Regions from separate parts of the Serratia sp. NA_13 genome, predicted to be linked through region 3. Evidence: predicted binding sites of a transcription regulator. Region 3 holds the regulator's gene; each other region holds the start of a gene.

Region 1 (7,965 bases), on a different contig from region 3:
ACAGACCGATAGCGACGAAAGCACCAATCGCCGTCATCAGCATCATCCAGCCCGGACGCGCGACATGAGCCACCCGGCCGCTGGTAAAGGCACCAATGGCTGCGCCCAGTGGCACCGCCGAATACATAAAGCCCAGTTGGGCCGCACTGACCTGCCACATACCGGACATCGCCGGATACAGCACCCGCACCGCACTGGCCATGGTCAACAGCGCGCCGATCAGCGCCACCATGCCAATCACCCGGTTGCGGAACAGAAAACCAAAGCCACCGGCCAGCGCACGTAGCGGGTGCTCACGCGGCTGCGGCGGCGGTAGCAACTGTGGCAGACGCAGTAACGGGATCAGCGTCAGCAAGGTGCCAAATGCGGCCAGACCGTAGTTCCATGCCACACCGGCGTTGGCAATCACCAGCCCGCCGATCGCCGGAGAGAGGATCGAACCAAAGCGCACCGTCAGCATGCTGATAGCCCCGGCCTGCACGATATTTTCACGCCCTACCAACGCCGGTGTCGCCGCCAGCAGCGCCGTGACGCCAACCGCACCAAAAAAACCGTCCCAGACTGCCAGCAAGTAAATCAGCGTTAATGAAGGCGTGGGCAGTGCGGCGTTCAGGCACAGACCGACAAAGCCAATACCGCAGGTAGAGCGGGCGAACAGTATCAGGCGACGGCGTTCGTAGCGGTCGGCCAGCACGCCCCCCATCAGCAAACCGGCAAACATGCCGCTACCCGCCAGCGTTACCGATAACCCAACCAGCAACGTCGACCCGGTCAAGGACTGGATCTGCACCGGGATCGCAATGGCCATCAACCCCAACGCTAAAATCGAAATAAAGCGCGCGCAAAAAACGGCACGAAAAGCGCCATTGGTCTTAAGCAGGCCAAAATCAAGCAAAATAGAGGGCTTACTCATGAGCTTTCTCACCAAAACTAAAGAAAAAAGGGCAGCGTCTATAGCCAAAATAATTGGAGTTGCATCAAGGCGGCAAGAGCGAGAATCCCCAGGAGCTTACTCAAGTAAGTGACTGGGGTGAGCGCTCGCAGCCAACACAGATGCAGCTTCAAGAATGAAGGGTATATGCTGCAATAGCGAAGGGACTCATGGTACCATAGACGAAAGCAATCAATAATGATAATAAAACTCATTTATATTCAATTAAATAATGGATTGGTATGTTACGGATTACACGCTCAGGCACACAGCCCGTCCCCGCTCCCCAGGAGCGTCTTATTGGCGGTACTTCCCGTTCATTTCGTCGCAGGCTGTTTGGCCTGCTGATTGCCGTTGGTGCGCTACTGATCGTTATGCTGCTCAGCCTGTCACTCGGCGCTAAATCTATTCCCTTCGACACGGTTATCCTGGCGTTGAAAGGCCAGTGCAGCGGCGCGGACTGCACCATCATCACCAACGCCCGCCTGCCACGTACGCTGGTTGGTATTCTGGCCGGTATCGCACTGGGCCTGTCCGGCGTGCTGATGCAAACCCTCACCCGCAACCCACTGGCCGATCCGGGCATTCTCGGGGTTAACGCCGGAGCAGGCTTTGCCGTGGTGCTGGGGATCACCTTCTTCGGTGCCGTCGACGTCGGCCAATATTTGTGGTTCTCCTTTGCCGGCGCGATGTTTGCTGCACTGCTGGTGGCGCTAATAGGCGCTCTGGGCGGCAGCAGCCTCAACCCGGTGCGCCTGACGCTGGCCGGTGTCGCACTGGCGGCGGTGCTGGAAGGCATGACCTCCGGGATTTCCCTGTTGAACCCACTGGTTTTCGACCAGCTCCGTTTTTGGCAGGCCGGTTCGCTGGATATTCAAAATATGCAGGTGGTGCGCACCGTCGCCCTGCCGATCCTGTTGGGGACGCTGATTACGCTATGGATGAGCAAGTCGCTGAACAGCCTGAGCATGGGCAATGAATTGGCCACCGCGCTGGGTACCGGCATTGTCCGTACTCAATTGCTGGGCCTGCTGGCGATTACTCTGCTGTGCGGCGGGACTACCGCTGCCGTCGGCCCCATCGCCTTTGTGGGCCTGATGATGCCGCACATCGCCCGGCGGCTGGGCGGTTCCGAACTGCACTGGATGCTGCCATGGACGCTGGTACTGACCCCTATCCTGCTGCTGAGCGCCGATCTGATCGGCCGCTTCCTGGTGGCCGGTGAACTGCGCGTTTCCATCGTCACCGCCCTGATTGGTGCCCCACTGCTGATCATGCTGGTGCGGCAACGCCATATGTTCAGGAGGCAGCGCTGATGTCGACGTCTGCGGCCCGTCTGATGGCCATTCACAAAATGCGCGCCCTGTCGCGTCCAGCACTGACTGCCTTGCTGCTGTTGCTGGCTGCTTTGGCGCTGGCAATTTATGCCCTGGGTTCAGGCGCCTTGTCACTGACGGCGGCACAGGTGATCGACGCCTTGCGCGGTGAAGGCCCGGCCAATCTGGCGGTGATCGTCACCCAGTGGCGCTTGCCACGCGTGATCATGGCGCTGCTGCTCGGGGCGGCACTGGGGCTCAGCGGGGCCATTTTCCAGTCGATACTGCGCAACCCGCTCGGCAGCCCGGACGTGATTGGCTTTAATACCGGTGCCTACAGCGGCGTCCTGGTGGCCATAGTGCTGTTTAACAGTGGCGTTATCGGCATTACCGCCGGGGCGCTGGCCGGTGGGCTATTAACCGCCGCGCTGATTTATCTGCTGGCATGGCGTAATGGCGTCGAGTCATTCCGTTTGATTATTGTCGGTATCGCGGTACGCGCCCTGCTGGTGGCCGGCAATACCTGGATTATCATCAGCGCCTCGCTGGAATCCGCCATGACCGCCGGGCTGTGGAGCGCCGGTTCACTTAACGGCGTCAGTTGGGCGAAAAGCCTGCCAGTGTTGGCGGTGATTGCCCTGTGCTGCCTGCTACTGCTTACCCTGACCCGCCGTATGCGCCTGCTGGATATGGGTGACGATACCGCCTGCGCGCTGGGCGTGCCGGTAGAACGCTCGCGCATTATGCTGCTGTTGATCGGCGTAACGCTAACGGCCGCAGCCACCGCCGTAGCCGGGCCAATCTCCTTTATTGCGCTGGTGGCCCCGCAGATTGCACGACGCCTGTGTGCCAACCGTAGCGTGCTGCTGCTGACCGCCCTGATCGGCGCCCTGTTGCTGTTGCTCGCCGATATCGCGGCGCAGCGCCTGTTTATGCCTTATCAGTTGCCGGTCGGGGTGTTGACCGTCAGTCTGGGCGGCATTTATCTGATTTGGCTATTAATCCGTGAGTCACGTAAAAAATGAATGCTGAACCCCTGCAGTCCGCGCCATTGCGCGCCGAACACCTGACGCTGGGCTACGACAAAAAGATTGTCGCCAGCGACCTGTCCGTCGCTATCCCGCACGGCGAACTGACTGTGATTATCGGGCCAAACGCCTGCGGCAAATCCACCTTGCTGCGCACCCTCAGCCGCCTGATGCAACCGCAGGCCGGGGCCGTCTGGCTGAACGGTAAACACATCAGCGAATACGCCACCAAAGAGGTGGCGCGCCAGTTGGGGCTGCTGCCGCAAAGCTCCACCGCGCCGGGTGATATCACCGTGTTTGATCTGGTGGCCCGCGGTCGCTATCCACATCAGCGCCTGTTCAGTCGTTGGAGCGAAGAAGATCAACAGGCTGTCGATCAGGCGATGCGCTCCACCGGCGTATTCGAACTGGCCGAACAGCCGGTCGATACGCTCTCCGGCGGGCAAAGGCAACGAGTGTGGATTGCGATGGTGCTGGCACAGCAAACGCCGCTGCTGCTGCTGGATGAGCCGACTACCTGGCTGGACATCACCCATCAGATCGATCTGCTGGAGCTGATGCGTCAGCTAAACCGCGAAAACGGCCATACACTGGTAGTGGTGCTGCACGACCTCAACCATGCCTGCCGTTACGCTACGCATCTGATTGCCATGCGCGATGGTAAAGTGGTGGCCGAAGGGGCACCGAAGGATATCGTGACCGCGGAACTGATCGAAGAGGTGTACGGGCTGCGCTGCATGATCATTGACGATCCGGTTTCGCATACGCCATTGGTGGTGCCACTAGGCAAATGAAATAATAGGTAGAACCATAGGATATATCATCAAATTATACCCTATGGATTTCAAGTTGGCCGCTCTAGCGCGTCCATGCACTCGCGGCATTTGTACATCCCTGTACAGCACTGCCAGGCGCCCAGCTCACTCACCCCCAGGCGCTTACTTGAGTAAGTCACTGGGGTGACAAATCTGTCGGGAACAGATTTGAACGCAGCTTGCAGCGGCCCCTTAAGGGGCGTGGCCCACGGATGGGCCACGTAACTGAGTGCAGGTAACAACGCTGCAGCTTGAAAGACGACGGGTATTATAGAGCGCGGAGTATGCGGTTCAGCAACGGCCCCAGTACCTTGAACGACGCCGGGGACACAATATCGACGTGCGCGCAGTCCAGCTCATGCACCTGCAAGGCATCGACGTATTGCGACCAGGTCTGCTGCACGTCCATCCCTTCCTGCAACGTCTGACGCGCGACAAACAGCGTCGCCTGCCCTTTGAAGTTCGCCGTATGGGTTGCTGAAAGCAGGCGCACTGAATCGGCATAGTTGGCTTCGATATTATCGAACATCGCCACCCGGGTTTCGCCCAATGCCGGATCAAGCGCATCCTCGGAAACCGCCAGGAACTGCTCGCGCTCGCGCTGGACTTCTTTGAGCACGTTGTCATCGAGCATCACGTCCCAGTTCTGGGTTTCCGGCGGATAGGTATCCAGCAGCCCCAGGAAGGCCACTTCTTCCCCGCGCGCCTGCAATCTGGCGGCAATGCCCTGCGCCAGAGTGCCACCCAATGAGTAACCGATAAAGTGATACGGGCCCTGCGGCTGTACCTGCACTACCTGCTCCAGATGTGCGTCACACACCTGATCCATATTCTCGCTCAGCGCCAGCGGACCATCGGGGCGCGGTGACTGAATACCCACCAGCGACCAATGCTGGTCGATATAGCGTGGCAGCACGCTGAACTGCCAGGAGAATCCGGAAGCCGGATGCAGGCAAAACAGCGTAGGTCCTTCGGTGGTCCGTAACGGCAGTACGCTGTCGAAACCGGTCCTATCGGCCTCTTCCTGCGTGCGATCTTCCGCCAGCAGTTGCGCCAGTTGTTCCACGCGGGAAGCCACCATCACCTGCCCGACCGAAACCGCTTTACCCAGTTCACGACGCAATTCCGCCGCCAGGCGCATCGCCAGCAGCGAGTGACCGCCAAGGGCAAAGAAATCATCATCGGCAAACACGGTTTCACGCTGTAGCAAACGGGCGAACACCGCCGCGATCGCCGTTTCCAGCCCCGCTTCCGGCTCGCGTCCTGCGGCCCTGCCCCCGCCTTGCGGTTGCGGCAGCGCTTTGCGATCCAGCTTGCCATTGGCACTCAGCGGCAGGGACTCCATCTCGACCAGTGCTACCGGTACCATATGTGGCGGCAGGCGATCGGCCAGTGCGGCTCGCAACACCTCCAGATCAAGGCGTACACTCGGCTGCGCTACCAAATAGCCCACCAGTTGGCGGGCATCGCCACCGGCCGGATCTGTCGGCGTATTATCCAGCACCAATGCATGGGTCACCGCCTGTTTAATGCCCGGCAATGACAGCAACGCATGATCGATTTCACTCAGCTCTATACGTTGGCCACGAATTTTCAGTTGATCGTCGCTGCGCCCGAGATACTCCACTTCGCCACCCGGTAACCAGCGCGCGACGTCACCCGTGCGATACATCCGCCCACCGTCGCCTGCCGGGTCAGCCACAAAGCGGCTGGCGGTCAGTTCAGGTCGCCCCAGATAGCCGTGCGCAAGCTGTACGCCGGTGAGATACAAATCCCCGGCAACACCCGGCGGCACCGGCCGCAAACGCGCGTCAAGAATGCGCAACCCGGTATTCCATACCGGCAGACCAATAGGCACGTTAGCCCCGGTGACGGCGGCCAACGCCTCGCCCCAGGCGGGGTGCCAACTGACGTCCACTGCTGCTTCGGTCGGGCCGTACAGGTTATGCAACGGCACCCCGGTGCGGCTTTGCCACAGGCGGCACAGCTCGGCCGGCAAGGCTTCACCACTGCAGAACACCTGCCGCAACGGCGCACAACACGCCACCGCCTGCCGAGTGTCCAACGCACCGACAAAGGCCGCCAGCATCGAAGGCACAAAGTGCATAGTGGTGACCCGATAGCGGTCAATCAGTTGCAGCAGCTGTTCCGGATCGCGATGAGCCTCCGGCGGTGCCATCACCAACTGAGCCCCCACCATCAACGGCCAGAAGAACTCCCACACCGAGACGTCAAAACTGCAGGGGGTTTTCTGCAACACCACATCACCCGCAGCCATCGGATACTGATGCTGCATCCACAGCAGTCGGTTGACGATCGCCTGATGCCCCACCAGCACGCCTTTCGGCCGTCCGGTCGAACCCGAGGTAAAGATAATATAGGCCGGATGGTGCGGCGTGGGTCCGCTAAGCACGACGTCCGCCGCGCTGTCTGCGGCCAGCGGCGCGTCATACAGAAAAATTTCACTCTTGCCGGCAAAACGTGCCTGCTGGCTGGCTTCGGTGATAATCAGACGTGGCGCGGCGTCCTCCAGCATCATGCTGAGGCGCTCATCTGGATAACCGGTATCCAACGGTAAATAAGCCGCCCCCGCCTCGACAATGGCCATTAACGCCAGCGACAGAAACACCGAGCGCGGCAAGGCAACGGCGACGATATCGCCGGGCTGCACGCCCTGAGCCACCAGCTGGCGCGCCAACGCGCTGACCTGTTCGCGGGTCTCGCGGTAGTTAAATTGATACTGCGCATCGGCCAGCGCCGGGGCATCCGGGGTTTTCTGTGCCTGCTGCGCCAGCAGGCCACTGAGGGTTTGCGGCGCCACCGGATAAACGGTGTCGTTGACCCGAGCCAATAATTGGTGATCCTGTTCGGTGAGCAAGTCGGCGTCACCGATCGGCATTTGCGGCTGCGCGGCGAACTGACGTAACAATAACGGCAGGCGTTGCAGATGAGCCGCCAACTCATCCCGCTGATAACGCTCGGCATTGGCCAACAGATCGACCTTCAGCGTGCCGGCCTCATCGAGATACAGCGCGATCTCCAAATCACGTACCGGGCCGGAGGCCAACTCATGGGTAATGCCTTCGATACCGCCAAAGTCCAACTGGAAATCGAACATCTTAAAGTTGAAAACGGTGCCATACAGCGGCTGGGCATCGCCAATTCGCCCCAGATCACGTTGCACCTGTTCCGCCTCATAACGCTGATGGCGACGGACGGTTTTCAGCTCACGGCCGATATTGCCGGCAACCTCGCCAAGCCGAGCCTGAGGATCAAGGTGCATTTCGATCGGCAGTACGTTAATCACCGGGCCGTTGGCGCATAACGCCGCCGAGCCGGTACGGCGCATAAAGATAAAGCCGGCGCTGAAGCTGGCGTGACCGCTCAGGCGAGACACCCACAGCGCCACCAGCGCCAGCGCCATATCTGCCACACTGAACTGCTGCTGACCGGCGTTCACCAGTTGGCTAAAGTCTTGGCGGTCACACAGCTGTGATAAACGATGAATACGGGTGGTCGGCGTCTGGCCGGCCAGTGGTTGCGGACAGAGTGTGGCCGGCGCAGGCAACTGCTTTGCCTTGTTCAGCCAAAAGGCCGCGTCACGCTGGCAAGCCGCCGATTGTGCGTAGCGTTGATATTCTTCAACCACTTCACTGAAGGCACTAAACGGCGTCGGGTCCGGCTGCTCATTACACGACATCCGAGTGTAAATATGGGAAATTCTGCGGGCAATGGCAGTGAAACTGAAGCCATCCACCAGAATATGGTGATAACGCTGATACCAGAACCAACGCTGTTCCGACAGGCGGATCAACATATGACGATACAGCGCATTGCCGCTGCCGATACGTAAGTCACCGGACATATCCAGTTGC
Region 2 (7,965 bases), on a different contig from region 3:
AGCGCTCGCCCAGCAGTTTAACGAGATCTTTCAGTTCAGGGCCATTACGAGTTTCGATACCCAGTTGCTCAACATGCCACGCCAGGTGCACTGCCACTTCTTCGGCCGGCATATGGTTAATGTAATGGTGGTTCAGCCACTGCAACTTCTCGGTATTGAAAGCACTGGCAGATTTGTTGATCGCTTCCAGGGTAAAGAACTCTTTCATCTCATCAATAGAGAAGATTTCCTGGTCGCCATGAGACCAGCCCAGACGCACCAGATAGTTCAGCAGCGCCTGCGGCAGGTAGCCGTCGTCACGGTACTGCATCACCCCTACCGCACCGTGGCGTTTCGACAGTTTTTTACCGTCGTCACCGAGGATCATTGAAACGTGTGCGTATTCCGGTACCGGCGCACCCAGCGCTTTCAGGATGTTGATCTGGCGCGGAGTATTGTTGATGTGGTCTTCACCGCGGATCACGTGGCTGATTTCCATATCCCAGTCATCGACTACTACGCAAAAGTTATAGGTTGGTGAACCGTCGGTGCGGCGGATGATCAGGTCATCGAGCTCCTGGTTGCTGAATTCGATCGGGCCACGGATCTTGTCATCGAAGATCACCGAGCCTTCCTGTGGGTTACGGAAACGCACCACGTGCGGCTCGTCATCGGTATGGCTGCACTGGCTGTCGCGGCAGTGGCCGTCGTAACGCGGTTTTTCGCCGTTTTCCATCTGCTTTTCACGCAGCGCTTCCAGACGTTCCTTCGAGCAATAGCATTTATAGGCGGTACCCTGCACCAGCATGTCGTCAATCACCGCGTTATAGCGGTCAAAACGCTTGGTCTGGAAGTACGGGCCTTCATTCCAATCCAGGTTTAACCAGTTCATACCATCCATAATTGCGTCGATAGCGTCCTGGGTTGAACGTTCCAGATCGGTATCTTCGATACGCAGAACGAACTCACCGCCCGCATGACGGGTGAACAACCAGGAGTAAAGCGCAGTACGGGCGCCACCGACGTGAAGATAGCCGGTTGGGCTCGGTGCAAAACGGGTTTTGATTTTCATTGGGTTCACTGCCTTATTACGCAACGCGTGTCGGCGGTTGCCGACGATTGCTCGGAATTTAAAAAAGTGGGCAACATTGTACCACCACGCGCTAATTCCTCAACGCTGACACGATATTGCCATGGCTGATTTCATCATCTCTGCGGCGCTTTACGCATAACAATGTGCAAAGATTCGACATTGCAGGCGATAAATATCGCATCCTGTTTAAATTTGCGGCGAACGATTGAAATCATTTTAAAAACCGTTGACTCACTTTCAACTATCCCTATAATGCGACTCCAACAAGACGGGGCGATTAGCTCAGTTGGTAGAGCATCTCCTTTACACGGAGGGGGTCGGCGGTTCGAGCCCGTCATCGCCCACCATCTTGTTGAGCAGTAAGAAATGAGAAGAATGAGGGTGATTAGCTCAGTTGGTAGAGCATCTCCTTTACACGGAGGGGGTCGGCGGTTCGAGCCCGTCATCACCCACCACTCATTCTCTTGTTTGGCAGTACCCGGAAGTTCTGAAGTGGGTGATTAGCTCAGTTGGTAGAGCATCTCCTTTACACGGAGGGGGTCGGCGGTTCGAGCCCGTCATCACCCACCACTTCTGCGGGTCGTTAGCTCAGTTGGTAGAGCAGTTGACTTTTAATCAATTGGTCGCAGGTTCGAATCCCGCACGACCCACCAATACAGAAAAAAGCGCCTTTTGGCGCTTTTTTCGCATCTGCAGCACCGTAATCATCTCAAACACCTTTCTAACATAGCGCAGAGTGTCGTGCTGGATGAGAACCTGCGTTCAGGTTCGAGCCGAGCGAAGCGAGACGACAACGCGCAGCGTTGCCCGCAGGGCGAGGCCAAAGGCCGAGTCAATCCTGCACGACCCACCAATACAGAAAAAAGCGCCTTTTGCCGCTGTAGGTTGCTGACAAAGCAGGAAAAAGCGTGGTTTTTCCTACTTTGTGGTGAACAGCCGAAAATCAATAAATTGATTTTCCTGATTTTTCTTATGACGGATATATCAGGCCGCCAGCGTCGCCCCGCCATCAATCACAATATCCTGCATGGTGATGTGGCTGGCGCGATCGGAAGCCAGGAACAAAATGGCATCGGCGATTTCCTGTGGCTGAGCAATTTTACCCAGCGGAATACCCAGTTTGAACTGTTCCGGGAAACCGTTAATGGTGTTCTGCTCGCCGGTTTCGTCCTGCCACATACCGCGCTGCATGGGCGTATTGGTCGATCCTGGCGAAACCAGGTTGCAACGTACGCCATAAGGGGCCATTTCCAGCCCTACGGTGTTGCACAGGCTGCGTAATGCCGCCTTGGAGGCACAGTAGGCCGCCATACCTACGCGTGGCACATGCGCGGCGTTAGACGCCACGCTGACAATCGCACCGCGTCGTTGGCGACGGAATACCGGCAAGGCGTGGCGGAACAGATTAAATGCCCCACCGGCATTGACGGCCAAGCAAGCCAGCCAGTCTGCCGTGCTGGTTTCGTCCGCCAGTCCCATGCGCAGAATGCCGGCACCGTTGACCAGCACGTCCAACTCCCCCTGTTCCGCCAGTAAACGCCCGCAAACCCGATCTACGGCGTCACTGTCGGCGATATCCAGCACTTCGGTACGGAATGCGTATTCCGGCTCGCCAAAATGTTTATCAAAGCCAATCACTTCGGCACCGCCCTGCACAAATGCCAGTGCCGTTGCCAGGCCAATCCCGGCCCCAGCGCCAGTGACCCAAACTCGCTTACCGGCGAAATCGCCCCGTTGCTCCATCAGGCTTTTCCCTCCGACAATAACGCCCACCAGCCATCGATGGTCGGGTTCTTGGCCAGCGCGATAAAATCAATATCGCCACGAATTTTACGCCAGCGTGCCGCCAACTCCATGATGCGAACCGAATCCAGACCGTAATCGATCAGGTTTTCATCGTCGCCCATGTCTTCGCTGTCTTCATCGAGGAAAGGCATGATTTGCTGACGCAGCGCAGCCTTGTTGGCAATACCCGGCAACAGTTCAGCGGTGGTCACCACGCAGCCGCAACGACCAGCGGTATAACGCAGCGCCATCAGATGCTCTTCGCGGGAGAAATCGGCCAGGCCGTCAGCCACCATAAACGGCTGAATATTGCGCATGAAGGCATCGATAGCCGTAGTCATGCAGCCGATATGGGCGTAGACGCCACAGATAATCAACTGATCGCGCCCCGACTCCTGCAGAATTTCCTGCAGCGGTGAGCGATGGAAGGCACTGTAACGCCACTTCACCAATACCGTATCGTCTTCTTCCGGGGCCAGAGCGGCAACCACCGCCTGCTGTTCCGGGTGCTTATTCAGGCCCGGCCCCCACATGTCATTCAACAAGGCACGATCTTCATCGCTCTGCTGATTAGGCTGTGCGGTATAAAACACCGGGATCCCCTGTGATTTGCAGTAACGACGCAGGTTGGCGATATTCTCCACCACCTGTTTGATCAATGGGCTGTCTTCACCCCAGAAATTCAGGAAATACTTTTGCATATCATGGATCAACAGTGCAGCGCGCTGCGGTTCCACCGTCCAACTCACTTTGTTGGTCGGCATTTCAGCCTGAGTCGGCAACGCGTAATCATTAAGTTTTGGAATGGCCATGACTTATTCTCCCTGGACCAGAGTCAGTTGTTGCGCCTCCAGGCGTTGACGCAACAGTTTTTTATCCACTTTGCCAACCGGGGTGAGCGGCAGCGTATCAACCTGTATAAAGCGATCGGGTAATTTAAATTCGGCCACGCCCTCGCCGCGCAAATGGCGGCGCAACACCACCGGCTTCAACGCGCTGGTCGCGATGATATAGGCGCAGCTTTTTTCACCCATCAGCTCGTCTGGCATCGACACCAACGCCGCATTGATCACTTCCGGATGGCGCAATAACAGGTTTTCGATTTCTTCCGCTGCGATCTTTTCCCCACCACGGTTAATCTGATCTTTCTGTCGCCCTTCAACCTTCACATAGCCATCTTCGGTCAGGCTGATCAAATCACCGGAACAGTAGAAACCGTCCTTATCAAAGGAGGCAGCATTGTGCTCCGGACTTTGGTAATAGCCGCGGAAGGTATAAGGGCCACGGGTCATCAGACGCCCGGTTTCCCCCACCGGCAGCGGGTTGCCGTCTTCGTCAGCGACCCACAGCTCGTCATCCGGCGACATCGGGCAGCCCTGGGTGGTCAGGATATGCTGGTCGTCATCGTCCAGGCGGGTGTAATTCACCAAACCTTCCGCCATACCGAACACCTGCTGCAACTGGCAGCCGATCTCGTCCGGAATGCGTGCAGCCAGGGTTTCGCCCAGCTTGGCACCGCCCACCTGCAGCAGCTTAAGGCTGGCCAGTTGCTGCCGACCGCCCCACTCCTCAATCGCCTGCAGCCACAGCGTCACCGCCGGCGGCACCAGCGCCGTCACGTTAATCTGATGCTGCTCGATCAAACGGAAACATTGTCCGGCATCCGGATCGCTGGCAAACACCGCCAACCCGGCGCCATAAAACACGCCCAAGATGCCCGGAGAACTCATCGGATAGTTGTGGGCGACCGGCAGCGCGCACAGGTAACGGGTATCGACATCGAAATGGCAAATTTCCACGCTGCGGCGAATGCTGTAGTAGTAATCATTGTGGGTTCGCGGGATCAGCTTTGGCGTGCCGGTGCTGCCACCGGAAAGCTGGAAAAACGCTACCTGATCGGCCGGGCTTGGCGTCGCGACAAAACCACTGCAGTCCTCTTCCAGCCAGGCCGCCAGCGACTGCTCGCCCCCGTTCTGATTGCGCAGTGCCACCACGCGCAGTGAAGGATGCTCGGCGCGAAACGTCGTCAGAAACTCGTCGTTACCAAACAGGCCATGCTGGCGGTCGGCAATCAGCAATGCCGGCTTGATCTGTACGGCGTAGGCGTTCAGCTCGTTGCGTTGATGGCTGAACAACGCATTCACCGGTACCACGCCAATTTTCAACAACGCGAAAAAGGTCACATAGAACTCGACCACGTTGCCCAACTGCACCAGCGCAGTCTCTCCGCTTTGAATGCCACGGCGCTGCAGGGCAGCGGCCAGCCGATCGGAGAGCTGATTAAGCCGCCGATAACTCAGGCTTTGCTCCGGGTCGATCAGCGCGATAGCGTCATTTTTGGCCTGGCGAGTGATGATGTCGGTCAGGGGCCGGTCGGTCCAATAGCCGCGTTCGCGATAACGATGGGCTAACGCCTCAGGCCAGGGGGTAAAAGCAATGGTCATGGGAATGTCTATCCTTGGTTCAGGCCAAACGCCCGCGAAATGGTACTGAGTTTGGTGCCGGTTTCATGCCATTCGGATTCCGGCGAAGAGTCTTGCACAATGCCGGCACCGGCAAACAGTCGCACCTGATTGCCCTGCACCGTGCCGCAACGGATGGACACGACCCACTCACCGTTGCCTTCGGCGTCACACCAGCCGACGATGCCGCCAAACAGGCCGCGATCGAACGGCTCCAACTGCTTGATCACCTGATGCGCCAACGCGGTCGGCGTCCCGCACAGCGCCGGTGTCGGGTGCAGCAGGCAGGCCAGCGACAGCGCATTTTCAGCGCGGCTGGCGGCTTCACCGTCAATAGGTGTGGACAGGTGCCACAGGGTGGTGGTGCTCAATAATTCAGGCACGGTGGGAATATTCAGATAACGACAACGATCGGCTAACACCTGCCGCATTCCTTCAGTGACAAACTGGTGCTCATAGCGATCTTTTTCTGACACCAACAGCCGTTGGCTGACTTCCAGATCCCGCTGCGGATCGGCATCACGACGGGCAGAACCGGCCAGCGGGTTGGAATAGAACTGCGCGCCGGATTTGCGTAACAGCAATTCCGGGCTGGCTCCCAGTAATGCCCCCTGTTCCAGCGGGACATGGAAGTGGAAGCCATGAGGATTCTGGGCGATGATCCGCGCCATCAACGCCTGGCGATCTACCGGCTCACGGGTTTCAATCTCCAGCAGGCGCGACAGCACCACTTTATCCAACTGATCACCGCGGGTCGCTTCCACCGCATCCGCCACCATTTGCATAAAGGGTTGCTGGGCAGGCACTTCATTTTGGCGGATAATTTCCGGCAACGCGGCTTGCGGAGAAGCTACGCCAGCCAGAAAGACATCACGCTCAAACCATTGGGTTTGTTGGGGAATAAACAGCGCGGAGGGCTGATGAGTGTCAAACGGGATCGCGCCGCACAGTACCGGGTTTTTAACCCCCGCCAGCCTGGCTTCGGCAAAAGCATGTTGTACCGCCTGCTGGAACTCGCCGTTAAGCTGATCCCCTCCCTGAGCCGGCAGGGTGATTTTGGCGAAACAGCCTTGGGTGCTCAAGCTACGGAAAGGAGAGGTAAAGAAAAAGCCGGAGGTCGGCGACACATTTGCAGCAGGTTGTTCGCTACCCTTGCTTTGCGGCTTCTTCTGCCCGGTACTGTTTAATGTAACGCTCATCGGTGCTCCCTTTCGCATCATGAACAATAACCCGTATAATAATGATTATCATTTGTATTGAATCGCGTTAAATTACCCTCGTGAATATTCTATGTCAATAAATGTAAACAGTTATTCCATTCATAATCGTGATATAAAACCAGCAGCTTTCATTATATAAATGATAAGTATTATTATTTAACTTCTAAGGAATGCATTGTGAAGAAGAACCCCGTCTTCAGCCTGATGCTGTTTGGGCTGATGCTGATTGGCTCGGCCCATGCCGCAGACGCCGGTTGGCCACGAAAAATTGAAACCTCACACGGCGTAGTGACCCTCACGCAGCCCCCTGTCCGCATCGTTTCTACCAGCGTCACCGTCACCGGTACCCTGCTGGCGATTGATGCCCCGGTGATCGCCAGTGGCGCCACCACCCCCAACAACCGGGTGGCAGACTCACAAGGGTTCTTCCATCAATGGAGCTCTGTCGCAACGCAGCGCGGCGTTAAACGTCTGTATATCGGCGAACCCAACGCAGAAACCATTGCGGGTGTGGCTCCCGATCTGATTATCATCTCGGCTACCGGTGCCGATTCCGCCCTACGTCTGTACGACCAGCTTTCTGCCATTGCCCCGGTGCTGGTGGTCAATTACGACGACAAAAGCTGGCAGGCACTGGCACTCGAGCTGGGCCAGGCTACCGGGCATGAAGCCCAGGCGCAGAAAGTCGTCAGTGATTTCGATGCGCGTGAGCAATCACTGAAGCAACGCATGAAACTGCCGGAACAACCGGTCTCTGCCCTGGTCTTCAACGCCGACGGCAAATCCGCCAACCTGTGGACGGCCGCCTCTTCCCAGGGGCAAATGCTCGAGCAGTTGGGTTTTACGCTGGCGACGCTACCCGCCAAGCTGAACAACAGCCACAGCCAAGGGATCCGCAAAGATATTATTCAACTGGCCGGGGAGAACCTGGCGGAAGGCCTGAATGGCCAGACGCTAATGCTGTTCGCCAACAATGACAGCGATGTCCAGCGGCTGATGGTCAATCCTTTTCTGGCTGACCTGCCGGCGGTGCAGCACAAGCGGGTTTACGCATTGGGCGGCGACACCTTCCGGCTCGATTACTACAGCGCCAGCAACCTGCTGACGCTGTTGGAAAAGCAATTTATTTCTCAGTAGTTCCCGCGGCGGGCTGGAGATCGCTTTCTTGCCCGCCACTGCCCACCTGACGCAAACCGCGCATCGCAAAAGCCAGCACCACGCCGAGCAGCGCCACGCCAAAACCAAAACTGGTAGAGGTCATTGCCGGCAGCATAAATGCCCCCATCGCCCCCAGCAACAACGCGCCCAGTGCGTCACCCACCACGTTTTGCGCCGTCCACAGGCCATTGATACGCCCGAGGAACGCATCCGGCGTCAGGTTCTGGATCAACCCATATTGCAGCAGTGAGTTCAGCGCGCTCAGGTA
Region 3 (7,965 bases):
GCGGTAATTTCCGCCGCCAGCAGGCACATGATCATGCCGTCTTTATCGGTCGACCAAGGTGTGCCGTTGAAACGCAGGAAGGATGCCCCCGCGCTCTCTTCACCACCAAAGCCCAGGCTGCCATCGTACAAGCCATCGACAAACCATTTGAAGCCCACCGGCACTTCCACCAGTTTACGGCCCAGGTCAGCAACCACGCGGTCAATCATTGCACTGGAAACCAGTGTTTTGCCCACCGCCACATCGGCACCCCACTCTGGACGATGCTGGAACAGGTAGTTGATGGACACCGCCAGATAGTGGTTCGGATTCATCAGCCCCTTCGGCGTAACAATGCCGTGGCGGTCGTAATCCGGATCGTTGGCGAACGCCAGATCGAACTTGTCACGCAGCGCCAGCAAACCGCCCATCGCCGGAACGGACGAGCAGTCCATGCGGATCACGCCGTCGTGGTCCAGGTGCATAAAGCGGAAGGTCTGATCGATAGAGTCGTTCACCAGCGTCAGATCCAGCTTGTAATGCTCGCCAATACGCTGCCAGTAGGCAATACCGGAACCGCCAAGCGGATCGACACCCAACTTCAGGCCGGCACGCTGGATAGCAGGCATATCGACGATATCTACCAACCCTTCGACATACGGCTGCACCAGATCTTGCGCGTGCACGCGGCCGCTGTTCCAGGCCTTATCCAATGACTGACGCTGAACGCCTTTCAACTGCAATGACAGCAGTTCATTGGCGCGCTTTTCAATCACGGAGGTCAGGTTGGTATCAGCCGGGCCGCCGTTGGTCGGGTTATATTTGATGCCACCGTCTTCCGGGGGATTGTGAGACGGGGTGATAACGATACCGTCGGCCAGTGCCCCACCGTTACGGTTATGGCACAAAATGGCATGGGATACCGCAGGAGTTGGCGTGAAGCCGTTATTTTCCTGCACGACAACATCGACGCCATTGGCGGTCAACACTTCCAGCACAGAAATAAAGGCAGGCTCGGACAGCGCATGGGTATCTTTACCCACGTAGCATGGGCCGGTCACCCCTTGCTGATGACGGACTTCCGCAATCGCCTGTGCAATAGCGAGAATATGATTTTCATTAAAGCTATGACGCAGAGCGCTGCCGCGGTGGCCCGAAGTGCCGAACTTCACCGCGTGTGCTGCATTGCCGGCTTCAGGTTGCAGTACATAGTACTGCGACGTCAGCTGGGCTACGTTGATCAAATCGCTTTGCTGAGCCGGCTGCCCGGCACGTGGATTATTCGCCATCGACATATCTCCCTAATCCCTGTCCTGCGGCCTGGCAATATGTCGCTCACGGCCACCATGACGGGCTGTTCGCTAAATTAGATAGTGCCGCAAACTTTTTCTGTCAGTTCCGCGGGGAACTGCATAGCCTGCATGATGTGTTCCACCATGCTGCGTTTACGACCGGTATTGGTATTGGTGATCACCCAGTACGGGGTGCTCGGAACGTGCTTGGGTTTGGTGTGCGTTCCGTTCGCCAGCAGGGTTTGCTGATCGCCAGCGAAATAGGTGCGGGTACGGCCATGCAATGCATCGGTAGCTGCGGCAAAGCCCGCCGCGTCGAGGGTATACAGGGTGGAAAGTACCAGCATAAAACGGTTCACCGCTTTGCTCTGCTCGGCATACTCATCCGACAACAGCAGCTCACGCACGGCACGTACGCGATCGCGCGGGCGCGACGCGGCAACAATTTTATCCTGCTCAGCGCTCTGGGCGCTGCCGGACGGCACCGCACGTAACGGCTGACCTGCGGTAAACTTCAACATGCGGCGCAAAATATCGGACGCGCTCTCACCAATATGTTGCGTGTGGCTGGCAATATAACGGTAGAGCTCTTCGTCGACTTCAATAGTTTTCATCTTTATCCAGTACTGTTTTTTTCTACTTAGAACCTGAAGCCAGATCCTGCATTCAAGCCATGGGATTATAAGGTTAAAAGCGCAGATGCGAACATCACAATGTGCCTCAACACGGCAAAAGCAGACTATTACCTAAAGCCTGCCTGGCATTGGCTCTGCCAAACCCGCACCTTACCATGAAAAATCCGCGTTATACCCTATGGATTTCAAGCCGCAGCGTTGTTACCTGTGGCTTGAAAGGCGACGGGTATTTTCATCGTGTGTTTTAATCATGATACCCTAATCTGAATCTCACTCAGTATGAACTTTGCCATGAAATTACATTATCAACTGCTGGCCTGCGAGTCCGACGCTCTGCCGGTTGTCATGATCCACGGGCTGTTCGGCAATCTGGACAATCTGGGCGTGCTGGCTCGCGATCTCAACCGACAGCACAGCGTGATTAAAGTCGATCTGCGCAACCACGGCCTGTCACCACGTTCACCGGTAATGACCTACCCGGAAATGGCAAAGGATCTGCTGGCGCTGCTGGATGACTTGCAGTTGGACAAGGTCATTGTGATCGGCCACTCGATGGGAGGCAAAGCGGCGATGGCGCTGACGGCAATCGCACCTGAGCGAGTGGAGAAACTGATCGTTATTGACGTGGCACCGGTGGATTATCAAACCCGTCGCCACGACGAGATTTTTGTCGCCTTACAGGCCGTAAGTGCGGCCGGCATCACCCAACGCCAGCAGGCGGCGGAATTGATGCGCGACTACCTGAAGGAAGAAGGAGTGATCCAGTTCCTGCTGAAATCCTTCCACCAGGGCGAATGGCGTTTTAACCTGCCGGTGCTGATCGATCAATATGAAAACATCACTGGCTGGCAGGAGGTTCCCGCCTGGCCGCATCCCACATTATTTATTCGTGGTGGTTTGTCGCCCTACGTGCAGGACAGCTACCGTGCAGACATTGCCCGCCAGTTCCCACAGGCTCGCGCACATGTGGTCGCCGGCAGCGGACACTGGGTTCATGCGGAAAAACCGGAGCCGGTGCTGCGCGCTATTCACCGTTTTCTCGACGAAGCCTGAGCCGACCGGCGCTTTCCCCTGGTGCGGACAACCACCCAAAACGGCCATCTGGTGAAAAAACGCGCTAAAGATAACGACTTAGCGCGTTTTCGGCTCAGTTAAGCATTGTCGTTGCTCCACCTGCTGGGGTAATATGACGCGCTATAATTTTGCCGCCGTGCCCGGCGTGTTGATTAACGCCTGGCTGGGGGTAAATTTGGGTTAGGGTTTATTGGCCCGAAGTGTGTTAACCGAACCATCCAGAAGCGTCTACGCGCTTTTAGATGCAAACTCCCTTGCAGTACCGCTACCTATGGCAAAAGAACAAACGGATCGCACGACGCTGGATCTGTTCGCAGATGAACGCCGTCCGGGGCGCCCGAAAACCAACCCGCTATCCCGAGATGAACAGCTTAGAATCAATAAGCGTAATCAGCTTCGACGCGATAAAGTCCGTGGTTTACGGCGTGTGGAACTGAAGATTAACGCGGATGCGGTGGACGCCCTGAACAAACTGGCGGAACAGCGGAATATCAGCCGCAGCGAGCTTATTGAGCAAATGCTGTTGGCACAACTGGCGGACGACCAGCCAGAACATTGATCATTGCAGCCGCACATGCGGCGCGGCGTTAAGGATGACGCCCGATCAACATCGTTTTATTCCACCCGGTATCGCATAAACGTGATAAAACCCCGGGGTAAATTTCTGGCATGATACGCAATTACCGGTGAGGGCCTCCCTTGCCATGGCATCATTTTAATCGGTGTTATCGTGGTCATCGCTAACATCGTGTAATGCAATTTATTGAATTTAAAGGTTATACGCGATATGGCTAATGTAGGCATTTTCTTTGGCAGCGACACTGGCAATACCGAAAACATTGCCAAGATGATCCAGAAAATTCTTAAGCAACAGTTTGGTGACGATGTGTGTGAAATTCACGACATCGCCAAAAGCAGCAAAGAAGACCTGGAAGGCTTCGATATTCTGTTGCTCGGTATCCCAACCTGGTACTACGGTGAAGCCCAGTGCGACTGGGATGACTTCTTCCCAACGCTGGAAGACATCGACTTCAACGGCAAGCTGGTAGCCCTGTTTGGCTGTGGCGATCAGGAAGACTACGCAGAATATTTCTGTGATGCAATGGGCACCATCCGCGACATCATTGAACCGCGTGGCGCTGCCATAGTCGGCCACTGGCCAACCAAAGGCTATCATTTCGAAGCCTCAAAAGGTTTGGCAAGCGACAGCCACTTTATTGGTCTGGCAATTGACGAAGACCGTCAACCTGAGCTGACCAATGAGCGTGTTGAAGGCTGGGTAAAACAAATCGTCGAAGAGCTGAGCCTGGCCGAAATCGTCGGCTAACGCCAAACGTTGAACAAAAGCCCTGCAAAGTGCATAGTGTTGCCAGCAGGGCCATCATTGGCAGTACTGATTACTGCAATCGAAGATACATATTTGTAACTTCCCACATCGTCAAGGTAGACTGAGTTATCGGTTTATCCCGCCCATCAAGACGTTGCGTGTGCAACATGCAATAGTGCAATTATATCTTTGTTAACAACCGGCGGTTTCTATTTAGGTCAACCGGTTCTATAATGAGACGCAATTAACTCTTTGTGCCGACCGATGCCACAGGCGAGAACGCCTCAACTTGATTAGCATAGTAACAGGACTGAATCCGCATGACTGACAACAACACCGCATTGAAGAAGGCCGGCTTAAAAGTCACGCTTCCGCGACTCAAAATCCTGGAAGTACTGCAAAATCCGGAATGCCATCACGTCAGTGCGGAAGATCTGTACAAAAAACTGATAGATATGGGCGAAGAAATTGGCCTGGCTACGGTTTACCGCGTACTGAACCAATTTGATGATGCCGGCATTGTGACCCGTCACAACTTCGAAGGCGGCAAGTCCGTGTTCGAACTGACCCAGCAGCATCACCACGATCACCTGATTTGCCTGGACTGCGGCAAAGTGATCGAATTCAGCGATGAATCAATCGAAGTTCGTCAGCGTGATATCGCCAAGCAACACGGCATTAAGCTCAGCAACCACAGCCTGTACCTGTACGGCCACTGTGCAATTGGTGACTGCCGCGAAGACGAAACTCTGCACGATAAAAAATAATGCCCTTAACCGGCATTAAGAACCGCCTTAACTGAACAGATAAAAAAATCCCCGGACAGGCCCGGGGAAAGTTCACAGCTTGAAATACAACAATTGCAGAGGCACTTCTTTCCGTCTTCCCACTTACACTCACTTCACCGTCAACTCACCCGCCGACACGCGGATGGGCAAACCTCTTCACAGCTCATACTCAAGAAACAGCAACCGATCAAAAAACAACGGCCAGGCGTGATCGAATACACCTCGAACACGGAACCCCTTGTTCAGATAAATTTGGCTGGCATCACTGCGTTGCCATACACATAGCACGATATTTTTCGCCTGGTGCTGTTGTGCTCGCTGCTTTATCAGCGCAAACAATTGGTTAAAATGCCCTTGTCCGCGGAATTGACTCTCGATTGCCAGACTGCAGATGAAATAATCGTCAGCAGTGCACAGGCTTTGCACAAAGCTGTCATAAGCCTCATCAAGCGGTTTTATTTCATCGCGATAATGATAATCCGCTTCTATGCCATACAGCTCGCTGATGGTGGCCGCATTAAAAAAGCCGACAAACTCTCCACGCCGATCGTAAGCTACCGTGATCAGCCCGAGATAAGGCTCAATATTTTGCGCCTGCTGCAATGACACCAGATCCAGCCCAGCTCGATTGCCGATAGAGCAGTATTCAAGGTAACTGGTGGTGAAAATCAGCTTTGCCATGCGAGTCTTATCGGCTGCACTCGCCTGCCGCCCCGGTAGAAAATGCAATGCCCCGCCCTGCTCCGGTAACACCGCGTCCCCTACTCCAGCGGTCGGGCACCAGTAATTACCCGCCGTAATCCGTCGCCGGTTATCGGCGATCAGGTATTCACCAAAAAGTTGATTTACCCGATCAAGCGTACGGTCATGGGAAAGCACGGAATAATAGTGGTAATGGTCGATATCGGAACGGATCTGCGCCGGGTAGGCCATGCGAGGTACTTCATCAACGGTGAATATTTCCGCATAACGAGTCAGATCCAGCGGCTGCTCAAGCTGCCAGTCCACCTGTTCTAAGCGGCTGACGCATTGCCGGTAGCTGTGCTGTTCCTCCTGCGACAGCGGTAACCGTTCATTGGTGATCACATCCTCCAACAGGCGCATGCCACGGATACCACAGGTGACTGCCTGTGGGTGCGCATCATAATGGACGCCATAATCCTGGCAGAAGCGATCGTGACTGAGGAAAGACCGGCCTATGTGGCGGCTCCACAGCTGATAAAAGGGATCAAACAGCTTCCGTTCATAAACCGAATTCTTGTCCGGCACTTCGCCGCTTTCCGCCGCATAGATCTGATCCAACCCCGCCAGCATTCGGCACAGCGAAATGTCCCCTTTCCGGCTGATAATCATGCCGGTTTCATCAAGAAACAGATTCAACCAGCTGACGTGGCTGACCTCGCCCTCAGCCAGAAACTGAAGATAATCAGGCACCTCTGGTTTGCTCAAAAACAGCGTCGCCGACCGGTGGGGTATGGTATCGATATCCATGTACAGCCCCCCCATCTCGATCAAAATCAGAAAGCGGAAGTAATCAGAAAGCGTGGCGTAATAGCGCTTATCGTGCAGTTGATGGATAAAGCCCAGATTGTCGCCGACCCTTTTTTGCGCCAGTTCGCTCAGCGAATGTACCTGCAAGCGATGATTGCCCGCATCATACTCCCCCAGGTAGCCGCCTTTTATCACCTGTACGGGGAGGAAATACGCATCCCTTGCCAACTGCTGCGCGTCCCAAACCCATAACATGCCGACCCAGTCATTTGTCTCGGCGCTAGCCACCGCCTGCTGCGCGTCGCCCCACTGAGAGATAACCTCTCTGGCGTCGTCAGGTATGGCGCCCCCCAACCAGATACGGTGCAGCCGTTTTTCACTCGCAGCCAGTGGGCGAGTAGGCACACAAAATAGTGAAGAACAGCAGGCGGCATCGAATAAATCCCCATGCGCTGCCAGCCACTCACGCAGTTGCGCGACCCCACGCTGATAGCTTTCCAGCCGTGCCGGTGAAGTCTGGCGCTGATATTTAACGAACTCAAACTTCAGGTCGCTGATCCGCGCTTCGTATTCTGCCCGGAACAGATCATCCTGCATAACCCCCAAATGTCCGTCGTTAAGCTTCATCGGCCAGCATCCTTATCGATGACAGCGGCACCGAAGAGCCATAACCCTGCGGATTTTTGCTCTGCCATGACCAGGCATCGCACACCATTTTTTCCAGACTGCGTTTGGCTTGCCAGCCCAGCTTTTCTGCCGCCAGTGACGGGTCGGACCAACACTCGGCAATGTCTCCCGCACGCCGGGGATTAAATTGGTAGGCGATTTTGAAGCCACAGGCGCGTTCAAACGCCCGAATAATCTCCAGCACCGAGTAGCCTTTACCGGTGCCCAGGTTATAGACGTTAAAACCTGGCTGCAGATTATCCAGCGCTTTTAAATGCCCTTCGGCCAAATCCATAACGTGAATGTAATCACGTACCCCAGTACCATCGCTGGTAGGGTAGTCGTTGCCATACACCGGCAACACCGCGAGTTTGCCAATAGCCACCTGCGCCAGATAAGCCAGAAGATTATTGGGAATGCCGGCGGGATCCTCACCAATCAAGCCGGACTCGTGCGCCCCGGCCGGATTAAAGTAACGCAGCGCGGTGATTGCCATCTGCGGTGCCGTGGAAGCGAACTCCGCCAGGATCTGCTCGACAATCAGCTTTGAGGTTCCGTAAGGATTGGTGGTCTGCCCAACACGGCAGCTTTCCGTCAGTGGGGTATATTCTGCCGGCCCATAGACGGTGGCTGAAGAGCTGAAAATAAATTGCTTAACACCGGCATGGCGCATTCTGTCCAGTACGATCAATGAGCCGGAAATATTATTTTGA
Region 4 (7,965 bases), on a different contig from region 3:
CGTAAATATGCACCATGATAACGATAATCAGGCCAACCCCTGCCAGCGAATGCACCAGCAACGCGATACGGATCAGCGGTATCGGGAAGGACGGCGCAAAGTACGGCCGCCAAATCACCACACCGCTGGCCAGCAACAGCACCAGACTAATGATTGCCGCCCAGAATACGCACTTCTGACCGAAATTATAACGCCCGGTGTCACCCACTTCTTCGTTCATGACGATTTTTTGGATGTTTTTAGCCCAGACGATGTCTTCACGGTTGATCAGGTTATGCTTCCAGTAGCGCAGGAACATCAGCAGGAAGGCCACAAACATAATCACCCCGATAAAAGGGTGCAGAATGCGCGCCAACTGCGGCGTGCCGAGAATGTTCATCAACCAGTTGAAGGAAGGGAAAAAGAACCCCAACCCGCTGATGGCGGCGAACACAAAGCAGAACGCCACAATCCAGTGGTTAATCCGCTCCGGCGCGCTGTAGCGCTGAATACGCTTTTCCTTCTTCATTTGCGCGTCTCCTCATCGTGCAGTTCGTCGTTGTCTTCCTCTTCGACGCGATTAGGGCCGACGCCGACATAGTGGAACACGCTCGCTGCAAAGGTGGCGGCAAAGCCGATGGCCGCCAGGGGTTTCCACACGCCTTTCCAGAACGTGACTGCCGGGCTGATGGTCGGGTTATCCGGCAAACCGTGATACAGCTGCGGCTTGTCGGCATGGTGCAGCACATACATCACGTGGGTGCCGCCCACGCCCGCCGGATCGTACAGACCGGCGTTCTGATAACCTCGGGTGTTCAGCTCGCTGACGCGCTCGGCGGCGATCTCCTTCATGGCGTCCTTGGTGCCGAAATGGATGGCCCCGGTCGGACAGGTCTTCACACAGGCCGGTTCCTGGCCGACATCAACCCGATCGACGCACAGGGTGCACTTGTACACCCGGTTGTCGTCCTTGTTCATGCGCGGCACATCGAACGGGCAACCGGCGATGCAGTAACCGCAGCCGATGCAGTGTTCAGACTGGAAATCGACGATGCCGTTGGCGTACTGGATGATGGCCCCTTCCGACGGGCAGGCCTTCAGGCAGCCCGGATCGGCGCAGTGCATGCAGCCGTCCTTGCGGATCAGCCACTCCAGCTTGCCGTTCTCCTCAACTTCGGAAAAGCGCATCACCGTCCACGACTTGGCGGTCAGATCGGCGGGGTTATCGTACACCCCGACGTTGTGACCGATTTCATCGCGGATGTCGTTCCATTCGGAACAGGCCACCTGACAAGCCTTGCAGCCGATACAGGTGGTGACATCGATCAGTTTGGCCACTTCCTCCTGGTGGTCACGGGCGCGCGGCGCCGGCGTGAAACCATTGGTGGCGGATTTACGAATGATGTCCTGAGATTGCATTGCCATAATTCGTCTCCGTTACACCTTTTCCACGTTGACCAGGAACGCCTTGAACTCTGGCGTTTGCGTATTGGCATCACCGACAAACGGCGTCAGCGTATTGGCAATAAAGCCTTTCTTCGCCACCCCTTCGTAACCCCAGTGGATCGGGATACCTATGGTGTCGACCTCCTGGCCGTGCACCTGCAGGGTACGGATACGCTTGGTCACCACTGCCTTGGCCTTGATAAAGCCGCGGTTGGAGCTGACCTTCACCGTATCGCCATGCTGAATGCCTTTTTTCGCCGCCAGCTTCTCGCCAATCTCCACAAACTGCTCCGGCTGTGCGATAGCGTTGAGTATCGCGTGCTTGGTCCAGTAGTGGAAATGCTCGGTCAATCGGTAAGTTGTCCCAACGTACGGGAACTTGTCGGAAGTGCCCATTGCTGCCAGATCGTCCTTGAACACCCTGGCCGCCGGGTTGGAAACCACGTTCGGGTGCAGCGGGTTGGTACCGAGCGGCGTTTCAAACGGCTCGTAGTGTTCCGGGAACGGCCCTTCGGCCATTTTATCGGTGGCAAACAGGCGGCCCATGCCTTCCGGCTGCATGATGAATGGCCCCACGTCACTGCCCGGTGCGGCGGCGCTGTAGTCCGGAATATCCACCCCGCCCCACTTGGTGCCGTCCCACTCCAGCAACTGACGTTTTGGATCCCAGGGCTTGCCCTGTGGATCGGCAGAAGCACGGTTGTACAGGATGCGGCGGTTGAGCGGCCAGGCCCAGGCCCAACCCAGCGTATTGCCGAGACCGGAAGGATCGGCGTTATCGCGCCGCGCCATCTGGTTACCGGCCTGTGTCCAGCTACCGGCGAAGATCCAACAGCCGCTGGCCGTCGTACCGTCGTCACGCAGGTGGGCAAAGGTGCTGAGTTGCTCACCTTTTTTCGCCAGCACTTTGCCGTCGGCGTCGAGAACATCCGCCAACGCCTTGCCGTTGCTTTCCATCGCCACTTCTTCAGAAGCAGGATTTTCCGGCGTCAGATAATCCCAGGTCATGTTCAGCACCTGTTCAGGTACCGCCCCCCCTTCACGCGCGTACATCTCACGCAGACGGATAAAGATACCCGCCAGGATTTCCCCGTCGTTCATCGCTTCACCCGGAGCATCAGCGCCCTTCCAGTGCCACTGCAACCAGCGCCCGGAGTTGACGATTGAACCGTTCTCTTCAGCGAAGCAGGTGGACGGCAGGCGGAACACCTCGGTCTGAATCTTCGACGGATCAACGTCGTTGAACTCGCCGTGGTTCTGCCAGAAGTTGGAGGTTTCGGTATTGAGCGGATCAATGGTCACCAGGAACTTCAGTTTTGACAGCGAGGCCACCACCTTGTTCTTGTTCGGGAACGACGCCACCGGGTTAAAGCCCTGACAGAAGTAACCGTTGACCTTGCCTTGTGACATCAGCTCGAAGTACTGCAGCACATCGTAGCCTTTGTCCCACTTCGGCAGCCAGTCGAAGCCCCAGCCGTTTTCCTTCTGCGCCTTGTCGCCGTAGAAGCTCTTCATCATGCTGACGAAGAATTTCGGGTAGTTGCTCCAGTAGTTCACCTGGCCCGGCAGCAGCGCCTTCGGCGTATTGGCTTTCAGGTAGGTGTCGATATCGGTCTGTTTCTCCGACGGCAGCGTCATATAGCCCGGCAGGCTCTGCGACAGCAGGCCCAGGTCGGTCAGACCCTGAATGTTGGAGTGGCCGCGCAGCGCGTTGACGCCGCCGCCCGCCATGCCCATGTTACCGAGCAACAGCTGGATCATCGCCATGGTGCGGATGTTCTGCGCGCCGACCGAGTGCTGAGTCCAACCCAGGGCGTACAGGAACGACGCGGTTTTATCCGCCACACAGGTTTCGGCGATGTATTCGCACACCTTGATGAAGTCTTCGGTTGGCGTACCGCAGATATTGTTTACCACCTCCGGCGTATAGCGGCTGACGTGCTGTTTGAGCAGGTTCCACACGCAACGCGGGTCCTGCAGTGTCAGATCGCGCTTGGCGAAGCCGTTTTCATCGAACTGGTAGTTCCAGGTGGTTTTATCGTACTTGCGGTTTTCCGCGTCATAACCGCTGAACAGGCCGTCTTCAAAGGTAAAGTCTTCCCGCACCAGCAGGCTGGCGTTGGTGTAGGCGTGGACGTATTCGTGGTTAATCTTGTCGTTGGTCATCAGGTACAGCAACACGCCCGACAGGAAGGCAATGTCGGTGCCGGAACGGATCGGCGTGTAGAAATCTGCCACCGATGCGGTACGGGTAAAGCGCGGATCGATGACGATCAACTTGGCTTTATTGTGTATTTTGGCTTCCATCGCCCAGCGGAATCCTACCGGATGCGCTTCCGCCGCATTACCGCCCATGACGATAATCAGATTCGCGTTCTTGATATCAACCCAGTGGTTGGTCATCGCACCGCGACCAAATGTTGGAGCAAGACTTGCTACCGTTGGTCCGTGTCAGACACGTGCTTGGTTGTCTACGGCAAGCATGCCGAGAGCGCGACTAAATTTTTGCGTTAAATAACCGGTTTCGTTACTGGAAGCAGAGGCACACAGCATGCCGGTGCTCAGCCAGCGGTTGACGGTCACGCCCTGTTCGTTGGTTTTAACGAAGTTGGCGTCACGATCTTCCTTCATCAGCTTGGCGATGCGGGTGAAGGCGTCGTCCCAGCTCAGGCGCTGCCACTTGTCGGAACCTGGCGCGCGGTACTCCGGATACTGAAGGCGGCTTTCACTATGGATGAAGTCGACCAAACCTGCGCCTTTCGGGCAAAGCGCGCCGCGGTTGACCGGGTGATCCGGGTCGCCTTCAATGTGGAAAATGCTTTCTTTGGCGTTTTTGGCGCCATCACCAAGGCTGTACATCAACAGCCCACAGCCGACGGAACAATACGTACAGGTATTACGGGTTTCACGGGCGCGCAGCAGTTTGTACTGCCGGGTTTCCGCTAACGCCACTTCCGGGGCAAAGCCCAGAGCAGCTACCGTCGTCCCTGCCATACCGCCAGCGCAGATCTTAAAGAACTGCCTTCTGCTGACCTGCATGGGGGTCTCCTTTCACTTGCGATTGTCACATTGTTTCAAATGGCGCTTTCCCCCTGGAAGCGGGAAGCGCTAAAATTACTGTTGTTTTTACGCGGCAATATTACCACAGCGTATTTGTGGGTGTTACAAACAGGTGCCACTTAAGTGAACAATATAAACCCAGACCAACATATCAATGAAACCTTGCTCACAGGGGTGACCCGGTCTCAGGTGTATCAACGCGGGCAACTCGCCACCGCACAGCAGGATTGGCTGGCGGAAGAAGTGCCGGTCGCGCTGGTCTATAACGGCATTTCTCACGTGGTGATGATGTGCACCCCCAAAGATCTGGAGGCCTTCGCCCTGGGCTTTTCCCTGTCTGAAGGCATCATCGAGTCACCGCGCGATATTTACAGTATAGAGATTAACCAAACTTGTAACGGACTGGAGGTGAAAATTGAGCTTTCCAGCCGTCGCTTTGCCGGTTTGAAAGAGCGCCGCCGTGCCATGGCAGGCCGCACCGGCTGCGGCGTGTGCGGTATCGAACAGTTGGCGGATATTTTTCGCCCGCTGCCTGCATTGCCGTTTACCCAAACCTTTTCCCTCACCAACCTCGATCACGCGCTGGAGCAGCTAAAGCAGGTGCAGAGCGTCGGCCAGCTCACCGGTTGCACCCACGCCGCCAGTTGGATCTCACCACAGGGGGAACTGCTGGGGGGCTGTGAAGACGTAGGACGCCACGTGGCGCTCGACAAGCTGCTCGGCGTGCGGGCAAAACAAGACTGGCAACAGGGAGCAATCCTGGTTTCCAGCCGCGCCAGCTATGAAATGGTGCAAAAATCCGCCATGTGCGGCGTCGAGATCCTGTTTGTGGTTTCTGCCGCCACGTCACTGGCAGTGGAAATCGCCGAGCGCAGCAACCTGACGTTGGTCGGCTTCAGCAAACCCGGCCGTGCCACGGTGTTTACCCACCCGCAGCGCATTGTGGATTAACCAAAGACCACAATATAAGTAGGGCATTGATAATCATTTTCAATATCATTTAAATAACTATAATGATCCGACTGCTTACGCGGTGCTCACATAATGCGCCGCCCTATACCCTTGGAGATGATGATTATGAGTTACTCACTGCCATCCCTGCCGTACGCCTACGACGCACTGGAACCGCATTTCGACAAGCAGACGATGGAAATCCATCACACCAAACATCACCAGACTTATGTTAACAACGCCAACACCGTGCTGGAAGCTTACCCAGAGCTGGCTCAATACAGCGTTGAAGACCTGATCCAGGATCTGGATAAAGTGCCTGCTGACAAGCGAACCTTCATGCGTAACAACGCCGGCGGCCACGCTAACCACAGCCTGTTCTGGAAAGGCCTGAAAATCGGCACCACTCTGGGTGGCTCCCTGAAAGCGGCTATCGAACGTGATTTCGGCAGCGTTGAGAAATTCCAGGAAGAGTTCGAGAAAGCCGCAGCGACCCGCTTCGGTTCAGGTTGGGCCTGGCTGGTACTGAAAGGCGACAAACTGGCTGTAGTGTCTACCGCTAACCAGGACAGCCCGCTGATGGGCGAAGCCGTTGCCGGCGCTTCAGGCTTCCCAATCGTGGGCCTGGACGTGTGGGAACACGCTTACTACCTGAAATATCAAAACAAACGTCCAGACTACATCAAGGCATTCTGGAACGTGGTTAACTGGGATGAAGCCGCAGCACGCTTCGCGGCGAAGAAGTAATTCGCCCCCAAAAATGAAGATACCCGCTTCGTGCGGGTATTTTTTTGACCAAAACTCGCTAAAGTTTGACCGTTCTTTGCCGATGGTTTATTCAATTGACGTTCGCCCAAAGGAAAGGAAAATCATTATGGCGGCATTGAAAACATTGGCAGGAAAGTTTGTTCATCTCACCGTGGGTAAAAAACTCGGTCTCGGTTTCGCACTGCTGCTGCTGCTGTCCACGGTCATCGCTGGCACCGGCGTGCAATATCTGCACATCATCAAATCCCGTTCCGCTCGCATCGATTTCAGCAACCATTTGAAAGAGGAGATCAACCAGGCCAAGTACAACCGCGCCATGTTCAGCCAAACCTACAAGACAGAGTATCTACAGAACAACCGCACTAACATCAAGAACGCTGTCAAACTGATCGGTCAGGGGCAGGAGCTGGACTGGGACCCGCAGAGCCACAAAGATCTGCAACGACTAATCACGCTGATCGACGAATATCAGCAGCAGCAAACAGCCTTTGAACAGGCCGTGGCAGCGAAAGACGCCGTGCGCCAGAGTTGGAATATGTCAGAGGTCCAGGCCAGCCTGGATCAAGTAGAGCGCCAGTTAAACAACGGTGAACTTCAACTTGCTTTCATCCAGCTAAATCAAAAACTGACCCAGATACACTACGGTTCCCGCGGTCTGCTCTTGAACCTGAATAAGGAAACCGAAACCTCGTTGATGACCACTATCGACGAGGCGCGCAACGCAGCCAACGCGTTGAATCGCCGGGTCAGTGAAGCACAGCGCCCTCAGTTGCAACCGCTACTGACTACACTCGACAATTACAAAAAACGTATCGCGGCCTATCTACCCGCCTATCAGCATGAACAGCAGCTCAGCCAAGAGCTCAGCGGAAGCGCACAACAGATCGGCGAACTGGTGAACGCCTTTATGCTGGACGAACTGGCGCAGACCCGCCACGACATCAATCTAGCGCAGTTGCAGATGGGGATCACCACCTTGATAGCCATCATCGCTGGGGTGCTGATCGCTTGGCGCATCACGCTGCAGATCACCCGCCCACTGCATAACACACTGGCGATGGCAGAACGTATCGCCAACGGCGATCTGCGCCAAGCGCAGACCAGCGACCGCCGCGACGAACTGGGGCAGTTGCTGAACGCCGTGGCGGCAATGAGCCAGAATCTGCGCGATATGATTGAGAAGATCCAACTGGGGGTCAGTCAGGTTTCGACCGCCTCGTCAGAAATTGCCGCTGGCAATACTGATCTGTCCTCCCGCACCGAGCAGCAGGCGGCGGCGGTTGAAGAAACGGCTGCCAGTATGGAACAGTTAACCGCGACGGTGAAACAAAACGCCGAAAACGCCCATCATGCTAATCAGTTGGCTACCGACGCCTCGCAGACTGCCCAGCAGGGCGGCAAGCTGGTGGAAAGCGTGGTCAGCACCATGCGCGATATTTCCAGCAGTTCGCAGCGGATCGCCGAAATTACCACCCTGATCAACGGTATTGCCTTCCAGACCAACATTCTGGCGCTGAACGCGGCAGTGGAAGCTGCGCGTGCCGGCGAACAGGGCCGTGGCTTCTCGGTGGTCGCCAGCGAGGTGCGCAATCTGGCACAACGCAGTGCCCAGGCAGCAAAAGAAATCGAAGGGCTGATTGCCGAGTCGGTCAACCGGGTACAGACCGGTACCACACTGGTGGAAAACACCGGCAACACCATGGAGCAAATCGTTCTGTCGGTCACCCACGTGCGTGACATCATGGCGGAAATCGCCGCGGC

The links. Region 3 encodes Fur, which represses iron uptake genes when iron is present. Its sites were predicted from a motif close to ATAATAATGAGAACNACTATCAA; they were not measured.
Region 1: fepD (Fe(3+)-siderophore ABC transporter permease) is a predicted target of Fur. The motif match lies at 1,130-1,152, and genes of this name have one in related genera.
Region 2: ACUTSU_RS08740 (isochorismate synthase) is a predicted target of Fur. The motif match lies at 6,554-6,576, and genes of this name have one in related genera.
Region 4: sodA (superoxide dismutase [Mn]) is a predicted target of Fur. The motif match lies at 5,463-5,485, and genes of this name have one in related genera.

What each region holds. Positions count from the first base shown of each region.
Region 1 covers NZ_JBQZFV010000004.1:57,096-65,060, reverse strand. Annotated here, with positions in the region: gene entS (enterobactin transporter EntS) at 1-913, opposite strand, end outside; gene fepD (Fe(3+)-siderophore ABC transporter permease) at 1,174-2,247, shown strand; gene fepG (iron-enterobactin ABC transporter permease) at 2,247-3,272, shown strand; gene ACUTSU_RS08715 (ATP-binding cassette domain-containing protein) at 3,269-4,069, shown strand; gene ACUTSU_RS08710 (enterobactin synthase subunit F) at 4,359-7,965, opposite strand, start outside.
Region 2 covers NZ_JBQZFV010000004.1:65,114-73,078, reverse strand. Annotated here, with positions in the region: gene gltX (glutamate--tRNA ligase) at 1-1,051, opposite strand, end outside; tRNA gene ACUTSU_RS08780 (tRNA-Val) at 1,344-1,419, shown strand; tRNA gene ACUTSU_RS08775 (tRNA-Val) at 1,452-1,527, shown strand; tRNA gene ACUTSU_RS08770 (tRNA-Val) at 1,567-1,642, shown strand; tRNA gene ACUTSU_RS08765 (tRNA-Lys) at 1,650-1,725, shown strand; RNA gene ACUTSU_RS08760 (RtT sRNA) at 1,800-1,925, shown strand; gene dhbA (2,3-dihydro-2,3-dihydroxybenzoate dehydrogenase) at 2,057-2,815, opposite strand; gene ACUTSU_RS08750 (isochorismatase family protein) at 2,815-3,669, opposite strand; gene ACUTSU_RS08745 ((2,3-dihydroxybenzoyl)adenylate synthase) at 3,673-5,301, opposite strand; gene ACUTSU_RS08740 (isochorismate synthase) at 5,310-6,518, opposite strand; gene fepB (Fe2+-enterobactin ABC transporter substrate-binding protein) at 6,717-7,676, shown strand; gene entS (enterobactin transporter EntS) at 7,663-7,965, opposite strand, start outside.
Region 3 covers NZ_JBQZFV010000002.1:340,743-348,707, reverse strand. Annotated here, with positions in the region: gene pgm (phosphoglucomutase (alpha-D-glucose-1,6-bisphosphate-dependent)) at 1-1,268, opposite strand, end outside; gene seqA (replication initiation negative regulator SeqA) at 1,346-1,885, opposite strand; gene ybfF (esterase) at 2,186-2,959, shown strand; gene ybfE (LexA regulated protein) at 3,252-3,539, shown strand; gene fldA (flavodoxin FldA) at 3,768-4,307, shown strand; gene fur (ferric iron uptake transcriptional regulator) at 4,628-5,074, shown strand; gene ACUTSU_RS05165 (glycosyltransferase) at 5,252-7,213, opposite strand; gene galE (UDP-glucose 4-epimerase GalE) at 7,203-7,965, opposite strand, start outside.
Region 4 covers NZ_JBQZFV010000013.1:93,082-101,046, reverse strand. Annotated here, with positions in the region: gene fdoI (formate dehydrogenase cytochrome b556 subunit) at 1-508, opposite strand, end outside; gene fdxH (formate dehydrogenase subunit beta) at 505-1,404, opposite strand; gene fdnG (formate dehydrogenase-N subunit alpha) at 1,417-4,464, opposite strand; gene fdhD (formate dehydrogenase accessory sulfurtransferase FdhD) at 4,609-5,436, shown strand; gene sodA (superoxide dismutase [Mn]) at 5,563-6,183, shown strand; gene ACUTSU_RS17390 (methyl-accepting chemotaxis protein) at 6,311-7,965, shown strand, end outside.